2 regions of the Bradyrhizobium sp. SZCCHNRI3043 genome follow, and region 1 is predicted to be linked to the other one. Evidence: predicted binding sites of a transcription regulator. Region 1 holds the regulator's gene; the other holds the start of a gene.
What was found. Region 1 encodes LexA, which represses DNA repair genes until DNA is damaged. Its sites were predicted from a motif close to TGTTCNNNNTGTGTTCNG; they were not measured.

Region 1 (4,333 bases):
ACCTTCGACCAGCGTGAACGCAGCGCCCGGATATCGTTGCCAGACGGCGATGTCATCAACCGTGACCGTTAGCCATCCGAACGCAAGCATGTAGCGGCCGGGCTCGGTGATCCGGTCGGCCTTGTTCCAATCGATCTTGTTGACCGCGGCGGCAAGCTCCCCCGGCACACAATGCCGGCCGAGGGATGTCGTTCCTATTCGATGCGATGCCGGAGCGTGAGGTTCGCCCGAAAGGACCTTGCGCTTGCAGAAACCAAATCTCCCCCGGCCGAAAGCTCGCTCATGACCGAGAGAAATGCGGACGCGCAGGCGCTCAGGTGATGCTGATGCGGCGAATCGGTGTGGCCTGCGAAGCCGGAACGTCCTCCGCCATGCCCGGGCGGCGCTCGGCCGGCTGCTTGCTGACCGGCAATTGTAGCACGGTGACGCGCTGGCCCTCGCAGAGCTGGGTCACCAGCACGTGGCGGCCGTCGGCGAATTCGATCGCGTCGTGATGGCGATCGGGGATGTGCGTCTCGATGCTGTTGAACTTCGCGACGCGCTCGCGGATCGTCCGGGTCCAGAGCCAGCGGCTGTCGTAGCGGACGTCCTCGACAAATGCCAACTCGGTGCCGGGCAGCATGCAGACGGCGACGGTCGGCTCGCTCTCGAGGGCGAAGCCGCGGGTGGCGGTGCCGCGGAAGGTCATCGAGATCAACGTCTCGCCGACCTTGGCGGGACGGGACGCAACCGCATGGAGGCTGTAGTCACACATCGGATCGCTCCTCGTTGAGAGATAGCCGACCCACGCTCCCCCCGGACAGGCGCAGGCCTCTATCAGAGTGGACATCGATGGTGATGTTAGCGCGCGCTTCACGGCAATTCTGCGCTGATCTGCACCGCGTGCGCCCGCGGGCGATCACAAGCGTTTGAGCATGCCGCGCTGCACATCCTGAGGTGCATTCGCGTGTGACCAATTTCGATCGGCGGCGAAGCGCGTGCGCCCGTCGCCGATCGACCGATCGCGTCCGCGATCAGTACTTGCGATACAGCCCGACCAGCTTGCCTTGGATCTTCACCCGGTTCGGCGGCAGGATGCGGACCTCGTAGGCGGTGTTGGCCGGCTCCAGCGCGATCGATGCGCCGCGGCGGCGGAAGCGCTTCAACGTCGCTTCCTCATCGTCGATCAGCGCTACCACGATGTCGCCGGTGTCGGCGGTCTCGTTGCGCTGGATCAGCGCCATGTCGCCGTCGAGGATGCCGGCATCGACCATGGAGTCGCCGCGCACCTCGAGCGCATAGTGATCGCCGTTGCCGAGCATGTCGGCGGGCACGCTGATGGTGTGGCTGCGCGTCTGTAGCGCCTCGATCGGGGTACCGGCGGCGATGCGGCCCATCACCGGCACCGCAACGGGGCGCTCGCCATCGTCCAGCGCGGGAGTGCTGGTGCGCACCTTGCCGAGATTGCCCTCGATCACCGATGGGGTGAAGCCGCGGCGGTTGTTGGCGGCCTGTGACAGCTCGGGCAGCTTGATCACCTCGATCGCGCGGGCGCGGTTGGGCAGCCGGCGGATGAAGCCGCGCTCCTCGAGCGCCGTGATCAGGCGATGAATGCCGGACTTCGAGCGCAGATCGAGCGCATCCTTCATCTCGTCGAAGGACGGCGGCACGCCGGCTTCCTTGAGCCGCTCGTTGATGAACCGCAGAAGTTCGTACTGTTTGCGCGTCAGCATCTCGACCTGGTCCCCAGTTTGTTGTCGTCCGAGTCCAGGAGCTGCGCCTTGAGCACAAACCGGCTGAGAGCGCCTTGGAGTCGGACCATCATCGCGTCGCCCGCAACATACTAAAAACAAATCATGAACGGACACTATATGTTCGATGTGTGTTCCGCAATCCTTAAATTGTAGTGAACGGGCCGGGCTTTGCCGGGGGAAACGGCCTAGCTCGGCAGGCGCAGGATCTCGCACGGGCTGCCGGCGGCGGCCTTCGGCGCAAACGCCCGCCGGATCACCAGCGCCTGCGAGAGCGCGAGATTGCCGAGCAGCGACGAATCCTGCTGGGTCACCGGCGTTGCGATCAGGGTGCCGTCGGCGCGCTCCTCGAGCCGCGCCCGAAGATAGTCCTCGCGCGAATCGTTGGCCCCCAGCTCGCGGCCGAGCAGGGCGGTCTCGCGTGGCATGCGAGCTTCGTCGCGGCCGAGCAGCCGCCGAATCAGCGGCACCAGGAACAGGATGGCGCAGACATAGGACGACACCGGATTGCCGGGCAGTCCGATCACCCTCATGTCGCCGAGCCGTCCGTGCATCATCGGCTTGCCCGGCCGCATCGCGATCTTCCAGAACGCCATCTCGACGCCCTCGGCTTCGAGCGCCTTCTTGACCAGGTCGTGATCGCCGACCGAGGCGCCGCCGGTCGTGATCAGGATGTCGGCCTTGGCCTCGCGCGCCCGCCGGATCCCGGCGATCGTGGCCTCCATCGTATCCGCGGCGGTGCCGAGATCGATCGGTGTCGCGCCCTCGCTGCGCACCAGCGCCCGCAGGGCGTAGCCGTTGGAATAGACGATCTGGCCCGGGCCGGGCGTCGAGCCCGGCATCACCAGCTCGTCGCCGGTGGCGAGCAGCGCCACCTTCGGCCGGCGCCGCACCGGCAGTGCCGGATGATTCATGCTGGCCGCCAGCGACAGGTCGCGGTCGCTGAGCCGGCGGCCCGCCTTCAGCAGCACCATGCCCTGGTGGAAGTCGACGCCCGCGGGCCGAATGTGCCGGCCCTTGATGGCCGCCTCGTTGATCACGACATGGCCATCTTCGGCGATCGTGTCCTCCTGGATCACCACCGCGTCGGCGCCCTCAGGGACAACGCCACCAGTGAAGATGCGCGCCGCCTCGCCGGGTCCGACCACGCGATCGAACGGCCGCCCCGCCGCGACCTCGCCGATCACCCTCAGCCGCACCTTGGCCTGGGCTGCGTCCGCCGCGCGCACGGCGTAGCCGTCCATCGCCGACATCGCCTCGGGCGGCTGCGTCCGCAGCGCCGCGAGGTCCCGCGCCAGGATGCGGTGAAACGCCTCGTCCAGCGTCACCAGCTCCTCGGCCAGCGGCTCGGCGCCGGCGAGCACGGCGGACAACGCATCGGACACCGGCATCAGGGCCATGAGAGTTCCTTCGGACGGAGACGGCAGATCGAATGAGTCGCCTTCTAACCGAACGCGCACGGCTCGGCCAAGGGCTCAGGCCGCTTCCTGCCTTCTGATCGTCTGATGTGGGCCGCGTCCGGGCCGCTGCCTCACGATCGCGCGAGAAACCTTGCAATCAGTGCGCAGAAGGTCGACCGCGGTGCCAAGGCGTTGGCCGATGCGCCGTTCCGATTAGCTCCCGCCCCGCGTTCTATCCCGCAGCCGCGCGACAGGCTGCTCGCTCGGTCGTGTGCAGGATGTCCGCCACCATGTTCCGCAGCCAGACCGATGCTGCATCACGATCGAGCTGCAGCGGCCAGACCATCGAGACGGCCGGCAGCCGCAGCTTCAACGGCGCGGGACAGAGCGCCAGCCCAAACCGCGGCCCGTAGAGCCTTGCCATCCTGGTCGGTATCGTCGTGATTACCGGTGATGCGGCGACCGTCGCCAGCACGCTGAGGAATTCCGAGGAGGCCGAGACCACGTTGAGCTCGGTCCCGATCTCATCCAGCGCCGCCTCCAGACAGCCCTGCAGGCTGTTGGTCAGCGTCACCAGCGCGTGCGGAAGCGACAGATAGTCGGCGAGGCTGATCGGCGTTTTCATCGCGATGCGCTTTGGATTGTAGACGCAGCTCAGAGCCTGCTCGAACAGGAATTGCGATCTGTGCCGCTGCGCCACGGCCTCGAAGCAGCCGACCGCGACATCCAAGGCGCCATCGTCGAGCAGGCGATGCACTTCGTTACGCTCGGTCGGCCGGCTGAGAAGCCGCACGCCGGGCGCCGTTCGACGGAGCACCGCGGTGAGCTCGGGGATCAGCAGCAGCTCGACCTCACTTGAAAATCCCAGGCGGATGGTGCGCTGCTCGGTCGCCGGGTCGAACTCCGGTGCGGCATGCAGCGCTGCCTGCATCTGCCCCAGCGCCGCCCGAACCGGCCCGGCGAGCACCGCAGCCTTTGGCGTCGGCTGCATGACGGCGCCGACGCGGACGAACAGCTCGTCCTGCAGCAGCACGCGAAGCGTCGACAGCGTATGGCTCATCGCAGGCTGACCCACCTTGAGGCGTGCGGCCGCGCGCGTCACGCTGCGCTCCTGCATGAGCGCGTCGAACGCGACCAGCAGATTGAGGTCGAAGGAGCGAAGATCGAAGTGATCGATGGACTGCATGAGCTGGATCGATTTGA
Region 2 (4,333 bases), on a different contig from region 1:
CCCAGCTCGCCGCCTGCCAGCGATAGCCGACCTGGCCGCCGATGAGGCCGCTCGAGGCATTGTGGCAGCCTTCGGACTGGGTCGGCACGACCGGCACGCCGCCGACGCGATTGAGCGTCCAGCAGTTGTGGCTCCAATCGGCGCCGCCATTGACGCCGAGGTAGAACCCGGCCCAGTTCGGCAGCGGCGTGACATAGGCCGGCGGCGGCGCCTTGCTGTAAGGGCGCGTCGCGAAGTCGGCCGCTGAGGCCGGCGTCAGTCCCAGCGCCGCGGCGCTTGCGGTCAAGATCAAGGTCGTCTTCTGCATTCGTCTCTCCCCAGTCCCAATACACCACGCTCCGGATCCCTCCGATCCGGGCCCACGCGAAGGTGGCCTGTTGCTGGTTGTAGGAGAGACTGCTTTCTAAACTCGTGATCGGGAGCAGGCGCGGGGCGGGATGTGCCGAACGTACTTAAGCGCTGGTAAAGATCGCGACCGGTCGTGCAGATCGCAGAGCTGTCCCGAGGCGCGGGTGAGCGCTTGGCGCGTCAGACCCTCGACTGCCAGTCCTCGAGGGTCAGCGCTTGGAAAAGTCAGTGCTTGGATACGACGGGGCCGCCCCAGCGATAGTTCACGCGGACCGTCGCCATGTCGACGTCCTGGCCGACCGCATCGGTCCGGCCCGCGGCTCCACCGGGAACGCCCGAGAAGCCGAGGGTGCGGTTGCCCATGAACAGGTGCTCGTATTCGGCTGCGACCGACCAGTTCTTGGCGAAGCCGACCTCGACGCCGGTGCCGACAGCCGCCCCCCACCGCGTGGCGCTGGACTGGTCGAGCACACCGCCGGTTGCCGTGGACAGGCCGTTGTACTTCTCACCCGCAACCGCGGCGCCGCCCTTCACGTACCAGAGCACGTTGTTCCAGGAATAGCCGATCTGGCCGGTGAGCAAGCCGATCCCATTGATCTTGGTCTGGTTGGTCACGGGCGGGACGAACTGGCTGGTGTTGCTGCCCTTGAGGTTGGCCCAGTTTCCCTGGCCTTCGACGCCGAACACCCAGCCGCCGGCCTGCCAGCGATAGCCGATCTGGCCGCCAGCCAGCGCGCCGGTCGCATCATGGCAGCCTTCCGCGTTGGTTGCGGCCACGCCGGCGAAGCTGACCTTGTTGGTCCAGCAGGTGCGGGCCGATGCGCCACCGGCATTCAGGCCGATATAGAAGCCACTCCAATCATAGATCGTCGTGATCATCGCAGGCGCTTTGGTGAAGGTGCGCGCGGGCAAGTCGGCAGCGATGGCCGGCGCAATCCCCAGCGCCAGCGAAGTTGTCGCCCCCAGCAACAGCCTTCTCATCGCATTCCCCAAACCAAGTCCGACGCCCGCACGTACACTCTCACCAACGCCCACCCGCCGGACCTTGATAGCCCCTTCCGTCGTAAAAAGCCGTCACCCAAATGACACAACGGCCCAGCAAGTACCGGTTCTGGCACACAAAAAAGGCCGGCGCGAAGCCGGCCTTTCGACACATTCGATTTGCGCGTGCAATCAGTAGCGCGACACGATCGGGCCGCTGAAGTGATAGGAGATGCCGGCCTTGACGGTGTGCACGGTGTCGCTCCACTCGGAGCGATTGGCCGGAACCGCGCTGTACTGAATCGAGCTCTTGCCGAAGTCGAGATAGTTGTATTCGACCTTGGCCGACCAGTTCGGCGCGAACATGTACTCGGCGCCGGCACCGATCGTCCAACCCCAGCGCCAGTTATTCTGAGCGAAGCTATTCGCCGCGCCGCCATTGAGCGCTGCGTCGTAGCGGTGTTGGAGATCGCCGACGGCAGCGCCGCCGCTGACAAAGAACAGCGCCGGACCCGCAGCCCAGCCGAGGCGGCCCTTGATGTCGCCGAAGCCGCGCAGCCTGGTGAAGTAGGTATCGCCGAGACCGGCGTTGATGACGCCCGACCGGCCGTTGATGTCGGCCCAGTGATAGTCGCCCTCGAGACCGAACACGATGTTGTCGACCTGCCAGTTGTAGCCGACCACACCGCCGATGAAGCCGCCGCTGGTGTTATAGTTCTGAGTGCCGGCAAAGATCGCCGTATTGGGCGCTCCGAAGAAGGTCTCGTTGCTTCGGCCCCAGCCGCCGCCGCCCTGCAGACCGAGATAGAAACCGGCCCAGGTCGGAAGTGGCGCCGGCGCCACCACCGGGGCCTTCGTGTACGGGCGGGCGGCGAGATCGGCGGCTCCCGCCGGCGTCAGCGCCCCCAAAACCATTAAGCTGACAGCTCCGAGAAAAATTCTTTTCATCCCAAGTCTCCCGCGTTGGGCGTCTCCAATTGGTCCCCGGAGACGCACTTCTGTGAAGTTGGTGCGACCACGCTTGCGGCCCCAATCCGTCCAGAAATATACGCTATTCAACCCTGGATACCGTCTCCCAAAAGCCACAGCCGAGGAGGAAGTGCGGCGAGCTAACTTGATGAAAGTTAATCCCTTTTCCGTGAATAAGGGAACTTTTTGCGGGTTCCATTGCGAGAAGTTGCGGTTCCATCGAGTTCCGCGGAACTCGACGCACGGTTGTAGACATATGCGCGCGAACAAAACTGGAACAATGGCCTTCCGCCTGCTATATGTGGATAAGCAATGGACAGGGCGGGTGGACCGCGCGGCAACCGTATAGGGTCCGCCGCGAGAGGAAGGGTTAGCCACCGGACGCCGTGAGGCCGGTGTGGACGGCCGGTCCGATGATCGAGAACCGCGGGAGAGTGGTGATGGCGGGTAGTGTGAACAAGGTGATTCTGGTCGGCAATCTTGGCAAGGACCCCGAGATCCGGCGTACGCAGGATGGGCGGCCGATCGCCAATCTGAGCATTGCGACGTCGGAAACGTGGCGCGACAAGGCGACCGGCGAGCGCAAGGAAAAGACCGAGTGGCACCGCGTGGTGATCTTCAACGAGGGCCTTTGCAAGGTCGCCGAGCAGTATCTGAAGAAGGGCGCCAAGGTTTACATCGAGGGCGCGCTGCAGACCCGCAAATGGACCGACCAGAGCGGTGTCGAGAAGTACTCGACCGAGGTCGTTCTGCAGGGCTTCAACTCGACCTTGACGATGCTCGATGGCCGGGGCGGCGGCGGTGGCGGCAGCTTCTCCGATGACATGGGTGGCGGCGATTTCGGCAGCAGCGGTCCGTCGATGGCGCCGCCGCGCCGCGCGGTCGCTTCGGCCGGCGGTGGCGGACGCAACAGCGACATGGACGACGACATTCCGTTCTGAGGCGCAGGGGCGGCCGCACGACGTTCAGGCCGCTGCCGTCTGACCACGGGGGTGTTGCATGAGCTTCGCACCGCTGCTCGCCGCCGAACCCGCCGTCCTGCTGCACGCCGTCGCCGCGATGACGGCGTTTGCGCTGGGACTCGTCCAGTTCGCGGCCCCGAAGGGGACCTTGCCGCATCGAACGATCGGCTGGGTCTGGGTCGCGCTCATGGCGGCCGTTGCAGCCAGCTCGTTCTGGATCCACACCATCCGGCTGGTCGGGCCATGGAGCCCGATCCACCTGCTGTCGCTCTACACGTTGGCCGTGCTGCCGCTTGCGGTGTGGGCTGCGCACCGCCATCGGGTGGCGGCCCATCGCCGGGCCATGATCACGCTGTTTTCCGGTGCCCTCGTGATTGCCGGAGTGTTCACGCTGCTGCCCGGACGGATCATGCACAAGGTGGTCTTCGGGCCCTAGCCAGAGACGGTTCCCGAGCAGGCCTCGCGGAGCCGCGTCATGTGGTTAAGTCCCTGGAAAGGCGAGCAGAAAAAGCGCGGCCCACCTCGGTTTGGGGGTGGCCTGCGGCGCGCTCCTGCGCTATATGATTCCAAGCGATTTTCGCGTGTCAAAACCGACCGGTATCCCCTTTGTCCGATAAAGAAGATGAGAAGCCCGGCGAGCCGGGCGGACCTTCCGACATTCGTCCCGTTTCCATCCTCGACGAGATGAAACGCTCCTACCTCGATTACGCGATGAGCGTGATCGTGTCGCGAGCGCTGCCCGATGCGCGCGACGGCCTCAAGCCCGTGCACCGGCGCATCCTGTATTCGATGTACGAGCAGGGCCACACGCCCGACAAGAAATACGTCAAGTCCGCGCGCGTGGTCGGCGACGTCATCGGTAAATATCATCCGCATGGCGACCAGTCGATCTACGACGCCATGGTGCGCATGGCGCAGGACTTCTCGATGCGCGTGCCGCTGATCGACGGCCAGGGCAATTTCGGCTCCGTCGACGGCGATCCGCCGGCCGCCTATCGATACACCGAAGCCAAGCTCGCCAAGTCGGCGATCCCGCTGCTCGACGACATCGACAAGGACACCGTCGATTTCCA

Region 2: a site for LexA is predicted at 2,561-2,578, ahead of QX124_RS14355 (single-stranded DNA-binding protein). Genes of this name have one in related genera too.

The regions. Positions count from the first base shown of each region.
Region 1 is NZ_JAUHID010000014.1:32,653-36,985, reverse strand. It holds gene QX124_RS23555 (hypothetical protein) at 1-90, opposite strand, end outside; gene QX124_RS23550 (hypothetical protein) at 314-754, opposite strand; gene lexA (transcriptional repressor LexA) at 1,014-1,712, opposite strand; gene glp (gephyrin-like molybdotransferase Glp) at 1,919-3,130, opposite strand; gene QX124_RS23535 (LysR family transcriptional regulator) at 3,363-4,316, opposite strand.
Region 2 is NZ_JAUHID010000005.1:318,148-322,480, reverse strand. It holds gene QX124_RS14370 (outer membrane protein) at 1-307, opposite strand, end outside; gene QX124_RS14365 (outer membrane protein) at 574-1,329, opposite strand; gene QX124_RS14360 (outer membrane protein) at 1,522-2,277, opposite strand; gene QX124_RS14355 (single-stranded DNA-binding protein) at 2,739-3,239, shown strand; gene QX124_RS14350 (DUF2306 domain-containing protein) at 3,298-3,696, shown strand; gene gyrA (DNA gyrase subunit A) at 3,867-4,333, shown strand, end outside.